DNA from 4 places in the Paenarthrobacter sp. 2TAF44 genome. Region 4 is predicted to be linked to each of the others. Evidence: riboswitches for the same ligand, from Rfam matches in the RefSeq annotation. Region 4 holds a riboswitch; each other region holds the start of a gene.
The links. A riboswitch is a leader RNA that binds a small molecule or an ion and turns the genes downstream of it on or off. The one in region 4 is predicted to bind cyclic di-AMP.
Positions count from the first base shown of each region.

Region 1 (4,208 bases), on a different contig from region 4:
CACTTGCGCAACTACGCCGCAAGCCATCACCTGGATGTCCGCACCACCACACGCGCTGTTCGTCTGGACTTCCTGGGCGGCGACTCGTCCCAGCAGCTTGGATACGGACTCGCAGCAAGCCTGAACACGGCCAGCCAGAGGGCTGGGCTGAGCGTTTACGGCCCGCTTGAATCCACCCCACGGCAATGGGCCGTGCATACAGCCACTGGAGTTCTTCTGGCCGACCACATCGTGGTGACGCGCTGCGCCCAGAGCCAACTGCGCCGAATGCTTACGGACTTGGGAATCGCCATAGGCCAGAACCTCGTGGCAGCCATGCGTGCCGTGGGAATGCACTTGGTAGGCGTGGGGGAACTCATTACACCCACGCCCAAGGAAGTACTCCGGCAAGCCAAGGCAGTAGGGCAAGCAATCTCATCCAAGGTGGCCCTACCAGCTTCGCCGGGCATCGCACTGGCTTAGAAACGAACAAAAGTTAACTCAGAAGGCCGGTGCCTCCGAAGACGTTAGTCCTCGAAGGCACCGGCCTTTTGAGTTGGAGCGTGAAGCTTAGGCGCCAGCGCGTACGTACGTGATGGGGCCGGTTGCGGTGAGCCAGCTGATCGGGTGGATGCCCGTCTGGTTGCCGTTGATGCCACCGCTGATGGCCTGGCCGTTGCCGATGTAGATGGCTACGTGGCCGGACTGGACGATCATGTCACCGGGCTGGGGGTCGCTGACAACCTTGCCGTAGTTCAGGAACTGCATGGGTGCGAGGTCGCCAACCGGGATGCCTGCGGAGCCGAGGGCCCGTTCCACCATGGCGGTGCAATCCTGCATGATGCCGATCTGGGCGTAAGCCGAGGCAACCATAGCGGCGTTGACGCCACCAACAGCCGGAGCCGCAGCAGCAGGCGCGGCTGCCACCGGAGCGGTAGCCGTAGTGGTTGCGGCGGCCTTGACAGTGGCCGCTGCTGGGGCCTGCTTGGCAACCGGAGCCGGAGCAACGGGTGCCGGCTTTTCAATAACGGGAGCCGCAACGGAAGCAACCGCAGGGCGCTCGAAGTTGATCGTGGCCGTGGAGGCGGCCGTAACAACCTTGGTGGGACCCTCAGTGACGGTCTCGGCGACCGTAGCAGGGCTGGAGTCGCGCTGAACAGGGGTCTCTGCTGCGTGGGCAGCAATGGAGCCTGTCAGGACGAGGCCTGAAGCTGCTGCGATGACAGCGGCTTGGCGACCTGCGCCGGATGCGTTGCTGGCAACAGCCTTGGAGATGGAAATGAACGGATTAGGACGTACGCTGTCCGCCTTACGACGGCCGCGAAGAATGCGTGAAGACATGAAAGAGCCTCTCCCGATGCCTGCGAGGTTAGCTGTCGGATTCGGATGGGAGTCACCCGGCCACTATCCCCCGCTGTGCAGCGGAAGCTTCGTGACTTCACCCCAAGGCGCGCTCTGAAAGCGGGCCAAAATGGGTTCCCCGTCTCTGCCGTAGGTTTGTCTGCGAACGGATTCCGGACTGCGGCAGAGCTAGGCAATCAGCCCGGAAATGCCCGTTACGTGGAACAGGCACAAGTACAACCGTACGGGAAGATCACTTCAAAGTCACATTTACGTAACGAGCAGTTCGTTTTTGGCGTGTCGCAGTGACCGTTTCGAGATCTTCGCAAGTATGTAGAAAACCCCGTTATTCCGCGGAATTTTCGTCATCCGGCTCGTTCGGAGCCGCCAGCTTCTTCCGGGCTGTAACAGCGAGGAAGATCACGAGACCGATTGCCACGACGGCGAGGCCAACAATGCTCCAGGGGAAGGGTTGGGAAGCTGCCGGGGCAGGCTCACTATTTTCGGTACCGGGCGCTGCCGTCCCCGCCGTCGGAACCGCCGCCGAAGCCGATGGGGAGGCGCCTGCTGAGCCGCTCGCCGTCGTCGTGCTTGTTCCGGAAACAGTGAACTTGAAAGTTCCCTCAATCGGGTGGGAGTCTGAACTGACCACGCGCCACACCACCGTGTATTCGCCAGCCGGAGCGCCCGGACGCAGCTTCTGGACAGCCATGTTGTCGATGATCTCCACTGCGCCATCTGCCCAGTTTTCGCCCCCAGCGGTGACAGTTACGCCCGAACCGATGGCCAGTGGCCGGTTGTTGAACGTGATCGACACCGACGCCGGCACTTCAGCTACCCGCGCACCGTTGGCCGGAGTTGTTGATTCGGCGACGTCGTGCGCGGAGGCCGGAGCGGCGCCCAGCAGCAACGCGGAAGCGAACGCAATAGCGGCTACGACGGCGGCCAGAAGCGGGCGGATGGTACGCATGGGGCGGTTTCTCCTAGTGTTGGCTTCCTTACAGACTAGGCGAATCGTCCCGGCACCCCGCATCGGCGGGCATAGGATTTGAGAGCAAACTCCCCCGATCCCCGGAGACCTTCATGCTGAAACAAGGTTCTGCAATCGACCGCTACTTCAAGATCTCCGAGCGCCGGTCCACATACTCGCGGGAAATACGTGGCGGCTTCGCGACCTTCTTCGCCATGAGCTACATCGTGGTACTGAATCCGCTGATCCTCTCCGGGGCAGACTCGAGCGGAGCGTCCCTTGGCTTCACGGCCGTAGCGGCCACCACTGCATTCGTGGCGGGCATCCTGACCATCCTCATGGGCGCCTGGGCCAAGCACCCCTTCGCGGTGGCAACCGGGCTGGGAGTGAACGCGTTCGTGGCCGTGACCGTTGCCTCCCACCCGGGCCTGACGTGGCCGGACATGATGGGGCTGGTGGTGCTTTCGGGTGTCACCATGCTCATCCTGGTACTCACCGGATTCCGCACGGCCGTTTTCAGGGCCGTCCCGGAAGCCCTTAAGACGGCAATCGTAGTGGGCATTGGCCTCTTCATCGCCTTGATCGGGCTTGTGAACGCGGGCTTTGTCCGACGCATCCCGGATGCGGCAGGCACCACGGTTCCGCTCGGCCTCGGCGTGGATGGCAAGCTGATGGGCTGGCCAACGTTGGTGTTCGCCGTCGGCCTCATCCTCACCATCGCGTTGGTGGTGCGAAAGGTCCGCGGCGCAATCCTGATCGGCATCGTGGTCTCCACTGCCCTGGCGGCAATCCTCGAATTCACGCTCCACATTGGTCCAAGCTTCGACGGCAAAAACGTCAACCCGCGCGGCTGGTCCCTGGTGGCCCCGACACTGTCCGAATGGGGCGCCCCGGACCTCTCCTTGATTGGTAAAGCCAACCCCTTTGGCGCCTTCGAGCACCTCGGTTTTGTGGCCGCGGCGCTGCTGGCCTTCGTGATCCTCCTCAGCATCTTCTTCGACGCCATGGGCACCATGGTGGGCCTGGCCAACGAGGCCGGAACCGTGGACGAGCACGGCAACATTCCCAACGTGGACCGCGTCCTGCAGGTTGACGCCCTGGGCGCAATCGTCGGTGGCGGCGCCTCCGTCTCGTCCAACCAGATCTTCGTCGAGTCGGGCGCGGGCATTGGCGAAGGTGCCCGCACTGGCCTCGCCTCCATTGTCACGGGCCTGCTCTTCCTGGTAGCCATGTTCTTCACGCCGCTCATCAACCTCGTCCCGTTCGAAGCCGTGGCACCTGCGCTGGTGGTTGTGGGCTTCATGATGGTGTCCCAGGTAGGCAAGATCGACTGGCAGGACTGGGGCGTTGGCATTCCCGCGTTCCTGACCATCGCACTCATGCCGTTCACGTACTCCATTGCCAACGGCCTCGGTGCCGGCTTCATCTCCTACGTTCTGATCCGCACCTTCCAAGGCAGGGCGCGTGAAGTCCACCCCTTGATGTGGGCCGTTGCTGCTGCGTTCCTGTTGTTCTTCGGTATTGGAACTGTGGAGGAATTGTTGGGCGTCAAGTAGGGATGTCCGGAATTTCAGACACCACCGTGCCTGATAACTGTTTTTTAGCCCGCCGGTGGGGTGTGCTTAAAGCATGGGCCCAGACACCAGCAATACCCCCTCCGTAGACGTCCTTCCGACACCATGGACCGGCCGCTTTGACGGCGACGGTGACGAGCATCGCCGCTGGTGGCAGGCCATAGCACCCCTTACTTCCCCTGCCGCTCCTGAAGCCTCTCGTCCCGCCGTCGTGCTGGGTTTCTGCAGCGACGCCGGCGTGCGGCGTAACAAGGGCCGCGTGGGCGCCGCCGCGGCTCCTGCCGCCATCCGCTCCGCGCTGGCCCCACTGGCGTTCCATCTGGATCGTGACGTGTTCGACGCCG
Region 1 is NZ_JBFRFP010000003.1:268,823-273,030, reverse strand. Features, by position in the region: gene AB4Z15_RS05495 (FAD-binding protein) at 1-462, shown strand, start outside; gene AB4Z15_RS05490 (NlpC/P60 family protein) at 550-1,320, opposite strand; cyclic di-AMP (ydaO/yuaA leader) riboswitch at 1,324-1,492, opposite strand; gene AB4Z15_RS05485 (copper resistance CopC family protein) at 1,667-2,290, opposite strand; gene AB4Z15_RS05480 (NCS2 family permease) at 2,404-3,846, shown strand; gene hutG (formimidoylglutamase) at 3,920-4,208, shown strand, end outside.
Region 1: another riboswitch for cyclic di-AMP. It lies ahead of AB4Z15_RS05490 (NlpC/P60 family protein); the one in region 4 lies ahead of AB4Z15_RS11455 (hypothetical protein).

Region 2 (4,208 bases), on a different contig from region 4:
TAGGCCTTCTCTATTGTTTGCTGAGCTTCGTGTTCTTCCGGCGGCCGGTCGCCGAAACGGCAGTTGGTGCCATGGCCAGTAGTTATGCCAACGCGAACAACATTGGCATTCCTGTCTCGTTGTATGCAGTGGGCACGGCGCAGCACGTTGCTCCAGTCCTTCTGGTTCAACTCCTGATCATGGCACCCTTCTACCTCAGCGTCCTGGGCGTGGCAGGTGGTACAAAAATCTCCTGGAAACGAATGCTGTTGCAGCCCTTCTCCAATCCCATGATTATCGCCTCGGGGCTGGGAGTGGTGATGGCTCTTACGGGGTGGGACGCACCCGAACTCGTCCAGAAACCCATCGACATGCTGGCTGGCGCGGCCGTGCCCATGGTTCTGTTGGCTTTTGGCATGTCGCTGGCAGGCAAGGCACCTCTCCAAAAGGGGGATGGCCGCGTGGAGACCGTGGTGGCAACCACCCTGAAGGTGGCGGGCATGCCCGTGGTGGTCTGGGCGCTGGGACGCTTTGTGTTCGGCCTGGAGGGGCAGCACCTCCTGGCCAGCGTCATCATGGCAGCCCTTCCAACCGCCCAGAACGTTTTCCTTTTCGCTTCTCCCTACGGACGCGGAATGACAATGGCCAGGGACGTCATCCTCTGCACAACGGTGCTCTGCATCGGGGCACTGGTCATGGTCGCGTGGCTGCTGGGTTAGAAACGCCATGCCAGGAACAAGAGCCACACGAAACAAAAAGCGAGACGGAACAGATGAGGCAGGCACCCGCGCGGGTGCCTGCCTCATCTTGTTACCGTGATTGCTGTAGCTGTGATTCCTTAGGCCCGACGAAGCCGTTGGCAGCTCCAACGGCCCATCCGATTGCGGAAGGTGGCAGTGCGGCTGCTGCTGCAGTACCGGCCGTGCCATCCGACGTGCTTGCTGGTCCTGGGAAGTTGCGTGCTCACTTCAAGATCCCTGTGGCGCCCTCAAGTATGCCGTCCAGGTCCAAGGCTGAACCATTGGCCGGCGTGGTGGCATTTGGATTTCCGGTTGGCTTTGGCTTCGGTGCCTGAGTCTGGGTAGGAGTAGGTGTCGGAGTAACCGTGGGACTGGGCGTCGTCGTGGCAGGTGGGGTGGTAACCGTGTCCGACGGAACCGGGCTCGGGGCCGGCTGGGTCGGGACAGGAGTTGTCACGCCCGGCACAGGAACAACAGCCGACGGGGCCGACGAAGGGACCCAAACAGGATCCGCGAGTGAAACTTCCGGAGTCGGAAGTGACGACGACGACCCCTGAGCAGGTGCCTCTTCTGACGACTGCGTTGCAACAGTTGCCGGCTGTCCGGCCTCGCTGGTCGCCGACGAAGCTGATGCAGTAGAGCTGGACGAGCGGGGTGCGGGGGTGGCCGAGGTTGACTGCCTGCTGTCGCCACCCGTCTTTGCGTCACTGGCTTCCTGAGCCGGTGTTTCCTGCCCGAAGAAGGGAAGCTCGAAGGCCTGGCTCATGGTGCCAACGGTCAATACCAGGCCCAATGCCCCAGCGACGACTGCCATGCGCTGGCCCATTGTCTTGACCGAGGCGGCCTTGGTGAGGACTGCATGTGGTTCGTGGCTGAAGGACGACGCTCCAAACGTGGGGACAACGCCCGTCGGGGACTCGGCAACCGTTGTCGCGGAAGGGGCTGTCCCGCTTCCGGATGCTTGGGCACGAAGGGCTTTCCGGCTTGCGAGACCAGCTGTCGCGGTGGCGGCTGCCGCGAGCTGGGCAGGGCTCTTTGACTCCGCCGGCGAAGCAGGGAACGCCGGAGCCGCAGGCGTGGGAAGAGGGGTGGCAACGGTCGGAATTTCAGCTGTGACCGGATCCCCAGGGCCGGGCGTGGGCGCCTGCACTATCGGGATGGCAGCGGTGGCGGGCTCGGGTTCGTGCGCGGCGGGGGTGGGTGCAGCAGCAGCCACCATCGGGATGGCAGCGGTGGCGGGCTCGGGATCTGCAGCCGGTTCGGGAGCGACCGGCGTGGGCGCCAGAACTGTTGGAATCGCAGCCGTAGCCGGCTCCAGAGCAGCGGAGTCTACTGGGGCAGTTTCTGCCGGAGCTGTTTGAGGAGCGATTACAGCTTGGGCTGCCCGTTCACGCTCTGCCGCGCGAGCGGCTGCGCGCGTGGTGGGCGCCGCAGAGGTGGGAACAGAAGCAGTGGCGGGTTCCGGCGTCGTGCTTGTAGAACCTGTTTCTGCTGCCGGCGTGCTGGTGGAGGATCCGCTGGGTTGGGCCCGACGGCGTCCGGTTGGTTGGGTACGCTCGCGCGCTATTTGGGCGCGGCGCGGCTGATCCATGGTTGGGGACATGGTGGTTGCCTCTCAACGCCTGCGAGGTTAGCTGTCGGGTTCGGACGAGGCCGTCCGGCCGCACATGGCGGCTTCACCCCAAGGGCCCATGAAAAATCAGGCCCGGGAACTCTGGGTCCCCCGTCTCTGCCGCTAGTCTGGCGGATCCCGGTTTGCGGCAGAGCTCGGCGTCAACCCGGAAGCGGCCCAGCGGAGATACGGGTCGCTCTTAGACCGTACATGAGCGCCATAGTAAAGTCACATTAATGTAACGGGCGGGACGCCTTCCAGCGCGAAGGTCCGTTAGGACTTAGGCTCCGGGGCCGGAGCCGGGGCTGGCAGCTCGTGCTGGATCCTTTGGACTTGGTGTGCGTAATGGGTCTCGGGTCGGAAAATTTCGTCCGCCACGCCCAGGATCCCACCCGCGGCGCCGCGCCGGACTTTCCCCTTGCTGTTCTGGCGCGAGACCCAGAACCAAAGGGCCGCAACGAAGGCAGGTGCTGCCAGTACTGCCACTAGAACGGCCAAGATATCCATCGCCCAAGACTAGCTTCCGCCGCGGCTGGCAGGTAGAACATAGTCGTATGGACCTCCCAGTGATGCCGCCCATTTCGCCCATGCTTGCCAAGTCCGTTCCTTCGATCCCTGATGTAGGCCACTTTGAGCCGAAGTGGGACGGGTTCAGGACCATCGTTTTCAAAGATGGCGACGAGATCATCTTGGGCAGCCGCAACGAACGTCCCATGACACGGTACTTTCCCGAGTTGGTGGAAGCCCTTCAGAAGAACCTTCCGGACAAATGCGTGATCGACGGCGAGATCGTCCTCATAGCTGACAACAGGCTCGATTTCGAGGGCCTTCAGCAGCGCATCCATCCTGCCGATAGCCGTGTGCGGATGCTTGCCGAAAAGACACCGTCCTCCTTCATCGGATTCGACATCCTTGCCCTGGGCGGGGAGAACCTCATGGACAAGCCGTTTTCGGAGCGTCGAGCCGCCTTGGAGAAGGCAATGGCCAAGGCTGAGGCGCCCGTGTACGTAACGCCTGCCGTGACAGAACTTGATCAAGCGCAGGAGTGGTTCGTGCAGCTGGAAGGTGCTGGGCTTGACGGCATACTTTCCAAACCGCTCGGGGGGACGTACCAGCCGAATAAGCGCGTCATGTTCAAGACCAAGCATGAACGGACCGCGGACTGTGTGGTGGCTGGATTCCGGTGGCACAAAACGGGAAAGGTTGTGGGGTCGATGCTGCTCGGGCTATATAACGACGCCGGCCAGCTGCAGCACGTGGGGGTGGTGGCTTCATTTCCCATGGCCAAGCGCGAAAGCCTGGTGGCCGAACTTGAGCCGTATCAGACGGAATTCAGCGAACATCCTTGGGGCCAGTGGGCCGATCAAGGAGACGCGGCAGCTACAGGTTCTCGAATGCCGGGCGCACAGAGCCGGTGGAGCGCCGGTAAGGACTTCTCCTTTGTTCCCCTCCGGCCGGAACTCGTCATTGAGGTTGCCTACGACTACATGGAGGGCGAGCGGTTCCGGCACACCACCCAGTTTCGTCGGTGGCGGCCGGACAGGACCCCGGAGAGCTGCACATACTCACAACTGGAGGAGCCGGCTGATTATGACCTCGGGGAGATCCTGAGACTGCCGTAGCCTCGGGCTCCTCGGGTTTGGTTCTACGTTGTCGAGCCGCTGTTACGTCGTTGAACCGCTGTCACGTTGTTGCCCAACAACGTAACAGCGGCTTGGCGACGACCTACTCTTCGTGCCCCTGGTCGCTGCTCATGCTGTCCTCGGCAGGCGGTGTTTCGCCCGGGGGTACGCCGCCCCCGGGTTCGAGTCCCGTGACGTTGCCATCCAAGGGGTCGGGGTTGGCGGAAGCTGCGGGATCGTCCTCTTCGTCCTGGC
Region 2 is NZ_JBFRFP010000037.1:30,916-35,123, reverse strand. Features, by position in the region: gene AB4Z15_RS23345 (AEC family transporter) at 1-698, shown strand, start outside; gene AB4Z15_RS23340 (hypothetical protein) at 943-2,322, opposite strand; cyclic di-AMP (ydaO/yuaA leader) riboswitch at 2,325-2,475, opposite strand; gene AB4Z15_RS23335 (hypothetical protein) at 2,605-2,838, opposite strand; gene AB4Z15_RS23330 (ATP-dependent DNA ligase) at 2,886-3,953, shown strand; gene AB4Z15_RS23325 (DUF6480 family protein) at 4,057-4,208, opposite strand, start outside.
Region 2: another riboswitch for cyclic di-AMP. It lies ahead of AB4Z15_RS23340 (hypothetical protein); the one in region 4 lies ahead of AB4Z15_RS11455 (hypothetical protein).

Region 3 (4,208 bases), on a different contig from region 4:
TTCTTGACCGGTGCCTGACGGTGTGACGTGCCAAGTATGGTGGTCGACGCGTCAGACAGGGCCTGGACCTGTTCCGGGCGCACCTTGGACGGTCCCGCGCCGAAGCGTCCGTCCTTGGGCAGCAGGTCGGCGGGAATAGTGATGCTGTTGTCGCTCACGTGTGGCTCCAATGGGTATCGGTTAGAGAGGGGGAGGTGGGCAGGTGGCATCGGCTGCCCCTTCGACTCCCTCATTCTGCCTGACCGGACCCACCGTCAGGAATCTGCGGTTGTCATAGTCCGCCACGTGGAATGCCGGACCACCATGGGCATTGCGACCCCGGGAAAAATTATCCAGAGTAATTCCAAATAAGCTAGGCTTGGGTTGACGTTCCTGAGGTGTCGGTTGCACACCATCCACCTTGGCGGGGACGCGGTACGGTGGAGATTACGCAAGAAATGCGTTCGAGGAGAGCTGAGCTGGATGACGGATCTGATCGATACCACTGAGATGTATCTTCGGACCATTTTGGAGCTTGAAGAAGAGAACATCGTGGCTCTTCGCGCACGCATTGCGGAGCGTCTGCGGCACTCGGGTCCCACGGTTTCCCAGACCATTGGACGCATGGAGCGCGATGGCCTGGTGATTGTGTCCAACGACCGCCACCTGGAACTGACCGAAGTCGGGCGCAAGCGGGCCACCGAAGTCATGCGGAAGCACCGCCTTGCCGAGAGGCTCCTGGCGGACGTCATTGGTCTGGACTGGGCATACGTTCATGACGAAGCGTGTCGCTGGGAACACGTCATGAGTGAACGGGTGGAACGGCGCCTGTATGAGTTGTTGGAGCACCCCACCGAGTCACCGTATGGCAACCCCATCCCGGGTTTGGAGGCGCTTGGCGGCCTCGCCAACCAGCCCCTTGCCCGCTTGGACGTGAACCTGCTGCATGCCATGGACGGGTACGCTGCCGATTCCCGCGTAGTAGTCAGCCGGCTTGCTGAACCCATCCAGGTTGAGCCCGAACTCCTCACCCAGCTCGATGAAGGCGGAATTCGTCCAGGCGCAACTGTCTCCTTGGAACGGGTGGGGGAGTACATCTCCGTCCGCGTTCCCGGTATTGAAGGAGCACTGGAGCTGCCTCCCGAGGTAGCTGCGCACGTCTTCGTTGCTGTCAGCTGACCCTAGGGCGTGTCAGATCTCACTTTGGGGCGGCTGGCGCGCGTGTGACCTGCGGATTCCTGCGACTGGTGATATGGGGGCGTCCACAACACGGTCGTTTGGGAAGATAACGAATTTATTACTGCGGGCTTTAATCGCCTATAGTTATCTACTAGCGCCGATACCAAAGCGTTACCTGATCTGGAGCCGAGCTCTGCCAGCAGATCAGGTGTGTCATCAACTACTGGCAGAGGCGGGGGAACCACAAGCGGCTGCCTAAAGAAGCAGCCTTGGGGTGAAGTCCGCAGCAGAAGTGCCTACTAACGCAAGTCCTTCCGGGGATACCTGTGTGCCGTTTGCGCTTCGTGCGGACCGGGTCTTTGAACTCTCTGACCCGAATCCGACAGCTAACTTCGCAGGCTTTCCAGAGAGGAACAGAGTTTGACATCGCAGAACGTCAGGGGCCGTCGCCGCGCGTCCGGCCCCGCTGCTGAGCTGCGGCCAGCCCGCGCCGCAATGGAGATCCGGCCACGCGACACCCCGCGTCAGGTGCGCCGCCGCAAGAGCCCATTGCGCCAGGTAGCCGACTTCGCCGCAGCCAGTGGTGTCGGGCAGAAGGCCGGAGTCGCGCTTGCCGCTACCGGACTTGCCCTGACTGTAGGCCTGCCTGCCACAAGCCCGGTCATGGCCACATCCGAATCCGGCCAGGCCGAGGCGGCCCTCTCCGTGCCGGGTGGCAGCCAACCCGAAGTTTCTGCGGCAGCCTCTGCCAAAATCGATTTCAGTCGCGCAGCAGTCGCTACCGCCGCTGATCCTGACGGCAAGCTCAAGCAGTTGCTGAGCGCCCAGTCAGCGGGGAGCATTCAGCGCGCATCCTCACTTGGCACGCTGGGAAGCCCTCTGGACAAGCTGGTCACGGCATCGCCGTTTGGCTACCGCGTCAGCCCCCTTACGGGCGGCACCGGTGACTTCCACCGCGGCCAGGACTTCGTAGCCCAGTGCGGTACTGCCGTTCACGCCGCAGCCGCAGGCAAGGTCACGTTCGCAGGCTGGCATGAGTACGGCGGAGGCAACCGCGTCGTGATTGACCACGGCAACGGCCTCGAGACCACGTACAACCACCTGTCGTCCTTCAACGTCAAGGTGGGCCAGACTGTCAGCCGTGGCGATACTGTCGCGCTGAGCGGCACTACAGGCGCATCTACGGGTTGCCACCTCCACTTCGAGGTCCAGGTAAACGGTGAAGTCGTAGATCCCATGGGCTGGCTCTGAGCCAGTTGATGGTTGTCTATCGCATTCATGACACGCCCGTGACCTGAATGTGACATTCACGAATATCTGTTGTACCGTCTAAAGCGCATCGGCTTTTTAGGGGGCCGATGCACTTGAGTGGATTGCCTAGCTCTGCCACCACTCGAGGTCCGTTCGCAAAAATCGTCTGGCAGGGGCGGGGGAACCAATTTTGGCCTTCGAATCAGAAGGCCTTGGGGTTAAGTCGCAAAAGCTTCCTTGAAGCCGCGCGGCCGGATGACTCCCATCCGAATCCGACAGCTCACCTCGCAGGCATTGGGAGAGGCTACCTTCGTGTCATCACGCACTACCCCTGCGCGCCATCGCGCCGAATTGGTTCGTACGAACCCGTTGAACACCCTTTCCAAGGCTGTCTCAACCAATGCAGGCACCGTAGGCCGCCAAGCCGCCGTTCTGGCCGCAGCCTCGGGACTTGTTCTCAGCGTTGGACTCCCGGCCCAGGCCGCTGACACCGACGTTTCCAAGTCGGAATCCTCCAGCACCCAGCAGTTGGTCGCCACCGCGGTTGTTACCGCTGAGCCCACGGCAACCGTTTCCTTCGAAAGCCCCGTTGTGGCTACCAAGGAAGCCCCCAAGGTTCAGCGCGCCTCCCAGCGCACGCAGGCAGCCGAAGGCCAGACGGGCGACGCCCTCGCTGCCCTGTCCTCCACGGCCAAGGATGCCGCATCCAGCGCGGCAGCTTCCGGACTCGCAGCAATTGCCTACACCGGCATTGGCCACCCCTATGTCTGGGGCGGCACTTCCCCCAACGGCTGGGACTGCTCTGGATTTGCCCAGTGGGTCTACGCCCAGGCCGGCATCAGCATCCCCCGGGTCAATGCCTGGACGGCCATGAAGCCCACCAGCACGCCGGCCCCCGGCGACCTCGTCATGCAGAACGGCGGAGCCCACGTGGGCATCTACGTCGGCAACGGCATGATGATCAGCGCGCTGAACCCCAGCCAGGGGACGCTCCTGACCCCGGTCGCAGCCACCGGCACATCCTCGTTCTTCACCCTCCGCTAGGAAAATCCCATTCGGGGTAAGCCAGCATGCCCCCCAAGTGCTGGCCGCCCATAACCCGCGTGCGTCCCCACCGTGCGCGGATACGAAAAGAGAGTAATCATGACCAGTGCAAACAAGGTTGCACGGCATAGAGCTGAGGCCCCCAAGACCAGCTCACTTGCCGTCATTGCCAAGGCTGTCAGCGACAACGCCGGTGGCGTTGGCCGTCAGGCAGCAGTGATCGCAGCTGCATCAGGCCTTGTCCTGACCAGCGGCGTGGCTGCAAATGCTGCGGATACCAATGTCCAGCGCGAATCCACGTCTGCGTCCACCCTTGATGTGCAGTCGGTTGCCCAGGCCACCATTGCTGCCGATTCCAGCGTTGCCATCTCCTACGAGCGCCCCGTGGTCAAGACTGTCGAAGCCCCGGCTCCCGTCGTCGAGAAGGCACCTGCCAAGGAAGCTCCGGCTGCCGGCGGCACCGCTACTTTGGCGGTCAACACGGATAACTCCGCGGCCAAGGCGCCTGCTGCATCCAGCGGCCTCGGTGCAGCCATCGCTGCAGCGGCCTACGCACAGCTCGGTGTCACACAGGACTGCACCATGCTGGTGACCAACTCGCTGGCCGCCGTCGGTATTCACTTCCACGATTGGCCGGCCGGCTACCTCTCCCTCGGCCGCACGGTCAGTGCAGCTGAAGCGCAGCCCGGCGACCTCGCTTACTACGCCAATGGTGGCTACGGCGGAATGGCACACATCGCTGTTTATGTCGGCAA
Region 3 is NZ_JBFRFP010000021.1:51,654-55,861, forward strand. Features, by position in the region: gene serC (phosphoserine transaminase) at 1-158, opposite strand, end outside; gene AB4Z15_RS18810 (metal-dependent transcriptional regulator) at 463-1,158, shown strand; cyclic di-AMP (ydaO/yuaA leader) riboswitch at 1,343-1,572, shown strand; gene AB4Z15_RS18815 (M23 family metallopeptidase) at 1,579-2,409, shown strand; cyclic di-AMP (ydaO/yuaA leader) riboswitch at 2,554-2,717, shown strand; gene AB4Z15_RS18820 (C40 family peptidase) at 2,722-3,453, shown strand; gene AB4Z15_RS18825 (NlpC/P60 family protein) at 3,553-4,208, shown strand, end outside.
Region 3: another riboswitch for cyclic di-AMP. It lies ahead of AB4Z15_RS18815 (M23 family metallopeptidase); the one in region 4 lies ahead of AB4Z15_RS11455 (hypothetical protein).

Region 4 (4,208 bases):
CGCCGGCGAAGACATCCAGCTCACGGCAACGCAGTTCGAGCTGCTTCGTTACCTTATGGAGAACCCCAAGCGCGTGGTCAGCAAGGCGCAGATCCTGGACCGCGTCTGGGACTATGACTTCGGCGGGCAGGCCAACATCGTGGAGCTCTACATTTCCTACCTGCGCAAGAAAATCGAAGCCAACCACCCGCCAATGATCCACACCATCCGTGGCGCCGGCTACGTCATCAAGCCTGCGGACTGAATCTTGTCCACCCTTTCAGGAGTAACCCGCAAGACCCAGCGGAACTGGCTCAATCCCACCACCTGGCATCTGCGCACGCGATTGGTCCTGGTGGCCATGGCCTTGCTGGTAGCGATTTGCGGGGCAGTCGGAGTGGTGAGTTACGCCTCCATGGACATGTACTTCAACAAGCAACTCGATAAGCAGCTGGAGCAGGCGTCAAGCCGCGCGAATGACTTCGGCAGGCCGCCGTCGAACTTTCCCTCAAGCGGGCGGCCAGATCCTCTGGAGGCCCGCGGCCAAGGTGCCGGTACCCTCAACGCGAGGATTGACGGTTCCACCGTCATTAACTCCGGCCTGCTAAATTCGAATGGCCGCCGCGTCGCACTTTCGGCAGAAGACAAGCAGGTCCTGCTCTCACTCCCCCGTGACAACCGGCCTGTGGACCGTTCATTGTCCAACGGCGACTACCGGCTGGTGGCAGTAAATACCACCTACGGCGACGTGATTGTGACGGGCCTGCCGTTGGCTGATAAGCAAAATGCCGAGGCCTCGCTGGTATGGACCATGGTGTTTGTTTCCCTTGGCGGACTGGTGCTGATCGGCCTTGCCGGTACCGTCATCATTCGCCGGACCATGCGGCCGCTGGAGCAACTATCGGAGGTTGCAACCAAAGTATCGCGCCTTCCCCTCGACGCCGGTGAAGTGGCACTCGCTGTGCGCGTACCGCCGTCGGCCTCCCATCCTGGAACAGAAGTAGGCAGCGTTGGCCACGCTTTGAACCAAATGCTCAACAACGTTTCCAGGGCCCTGGAAGCCCGTCAGGAGAGCGAAACCAAGGTCCGGCAGTTCGTTGCGGATGCCTCCCACGAACTGCGGACGCCGCTGACCGCCATTCGTGGATATACCGAATTACTCCGCATGACGGAGAACTTCACGGACGACGGCCGGAAGTCCCTGGCACGCGTCCAGAGCCAGTCCGAACGCATGACCACCCTGGTGGAGGACCTGTTGCTGTTGGCGCGGTTGGACGAAGGCCAGCCATTGAAGGTCACGGATGTGGACCTTACCCAGTTGGTGATCGAGACCGTCAGCGACGAAAAGGTGATGGCACCGGATCACATCTGGAAGCTCCAACTCCCCGACGAGCCCATCACGGTACGCGGGGACGCAACCCAGCTGCATCAGGTGCTGGCCAATCTCCTGTCCAACGCCCGCAAACACACCGATCCAGGTACCACAGTGATCACTGGCGTCGTGCTCTCCGCGGACGGTACCGCGGTGGTCACGGTCACTGACAACGGGGCTGGCATTCCGCCTGAATTCCAGGGCCATGTTTTCTCGCGTTTTGCCCGCGCTGACGCCGCGAGATCAGGCTCTGAAGGAACCTCCGGATTGGGCTTGTCAATCGTCGAATCAATCGTCCAAGCGCACGGCGGAAGCGTGGCAGTAACGTCCAAGCCGGGGTGCACCGAGTTCATTCTGAGACTCCCGTCAGTTTCGAACGAACACGTATAACGAATCAGGCAACATGACGCGCCGTGACCGTGATCTCTGTTACCCAAATGTGACTTAAGCCGAAACCTCCTGTACCTTCGAAAGGGTGGGTCGCCCATAGTTGGCCCACACCCGGGATGCGCCGAGCTCTGCCACTTCCCGGAGTTCCGTTCTCATTCGAGGCAGAGACGGGGGACCCAGAGTCTCCGGGCACAGTACTTTCCTTGCCCTTGGGGTGAAGCCGCAGCTACGCGCGCGGCCGGATGACCTCATCCGAACCCGACAGCTAACTCCGCAGGCGCTGAGAGGTAATCACACATGTCTGAATTCAACGATCAGACGCGCCCTTCCGCGCGTCACCGTGACGAACACAACGCTCCCCTGACCAAATCGCAGTCTGTTCTGAAGACCGCTGCCCGCCGCGGCAAGACCGGTCAGCGCATGTCCGTTGTTGCAGGAGTCGTTGCCGCAGCATTGGGCGTCGCATCGCTTGGCCAGGCCGCAAACGCCGCATTCAACCTCCCGGAAACGAGCCAGGCATCCGAGACGCAAGCCACGGCCCAGGTCAGCAACAAATCAGCGGAAATCTCTGCGTCCCTGGATGCTGCTGCCAAGAAGGGCGCCGGCGATAGGGCCGCTGCAGATCAGGCAGCAGCAGCTGCACAGGCCGCTGCCGAGAAGGCTGCCGCTGAGAAGGCTGCGGCCGAAAAAGCCGCCGCCGACCAGGCAGCAGCCGCACAAGCCGCCGCCGAAAAGGCTGCCGCTGATGCAGCCGCCAAGCAGGCTGCCGATGCCGCCGCTGCTGCAGCCGCAGCCGCAGCAGCTGTTCCCAAGGCCGTGGACGATCCCGCTGCTGCCAAAGCTTACGCCGCCAGCATCCTCGCCAGCTACGGCTGGGGTCCGGGTGAAATGACTGCCCTGAACACACTGTGGGAGAAGGAATCCAACTGGCGGACCACCGCGACCAACGCGTCCAGTGGCGCCTACGGAATCGTGCAGTCTCTGCCAGCTTCCAAGATGGCAACTGCCGGCGCCGACTGGGAGACCAACTACCAAACCCAGATCAAGTGGGGCCTGAACTACATCAAGGAACGCTACGGCTCCCCCTCGGCCGCCCTCGCCTTCCACTTGGCCAACAACTGGTACTAAGCCAACTCAATAAGCAGGTTTGAGCCCACCCCAGCGGGCTCAAACGTGCAGGGCCTGATTACCGCCCCGTTTTCCGCCGTTCGCAGCAGTGATTACTGCAGCTGACAGCGGGAACGGGGCGGTTTTCGCGTTTCAGGTGGCGACGGCTTGCACCTCACGTAACGTCAGGACTTAGCGTTGTGCCCATGACGGGAACAACAGGAACCGGACCGTGGAGCATCGGTGAACTGGCCACAGCATGTGGCGTCAGCGTGCGGACGCTCCACCACTACGACGAGATCGGGCTGCTGTCCGCAAGCCAAAGGACATCATCTGGTCATCGCCGGTATTCGGAGAGCGACCTGCGCCGCCTATACCGGATCAGATCGCTTCAGATGCTGGGGCTTCCGCTCGCTGCCATCGGCAAGGCGCTGCAAACGCCCGAGGATGATCTGGAGTCTCTTCGAGGCCTCCTCAAAGAGCAGCTGGTCCATGTGCAGGAGCATGCCCAGCAACTCCAGGCGCTCCAAAACCGTTTGGGCGAGCTGTTGTCACGCATGGACGGACACGCCATGCCCACCCCTGAACAATTCATGTCAACGTTGGAGATGATTACCGTGCTCGAAAACAACTTCACAGCCGAACAACGCCAGCAACTCGCGGACAAGCGGGAAGAACTCGGCGCAGAAAAAGTCGAAGCCGCCAAGCAGCAGTGGGCCGTCCTTGTGGAAGAAGGACTGGCGCACGTGGAAGCCAACAGGCCCGTCACGGATCCTTCCGTCCAGGAATGGGTGCACTCATGGGACGGCATCGGTTCCATGTTCCACTCGAGTGAGGACACCAAAGGTGCAGCGCGTGCAGCCTGGCAGGAAAACAGCAAGGCCATCAGCGCCGGCCTGCCTTGGAGCGCTGAGCAGTTGGCCGGGCTGATGGCATATTTGGAAAAGGCGCGCTCGGCCCGGTAACTGGACTGTGCCTATACTTCCGGTTCGGCCTATGCTTCCGGTTCGGCCTCTGCCGCACCTCGAACGGCTGCGATGGAGGCAGCGACGTCACCTGCGTCGGTGGCCCAGTTGCTGACCGAAATCCGGAAGATGTCGCGTCCTCGCCATGAGGAACCTGACATCCACACAAGCCCTTCGGCCATGAGCCGCTGGGTGACGCGGTGTGTGCGGTCATCACTGCCGAAGGCTACCGATACCTGTGTGAACACGACGTCGTTCAGAATCTCCACACCCGGGATCTCCGCGAGTCCCTCCGCCAACGCGCGGGCGTTTGCTGCAAGCCTGTCCACCATGGCAATGACTCCGGACCGGCCCAACTGTCGCAGCGCTGCCCACACCGGGATGCCGCGGGCCCT
Region 4 is NZ_JBFRFP010000010.1:53,994-58,201, forward strand. Features, by position in the region: gene AB4Z15_RS11445 (response regulator transcription factor) at 1-244, shown strand, start outside; gene AB4Z15_RS11450 (sensor histidine kinase) at 248-1,741, shown strand; cyclic di-AMP (ydaO/yuaA leader) riboswitch at 1,876-2,033, shown strand; gene AB4Z15_RS11455 (hypothetical protein) at 2,039-2,869, shown strand; gene AB4Z15_RS11460 (MerR family transcriptional regulator) at 3,055-3,813, shown strand; gene AB4Z15_RS11465 (pyridoxal phosphate-dependent decarboxylase family protein) at 3,843-4,208, opposite strand, start outside.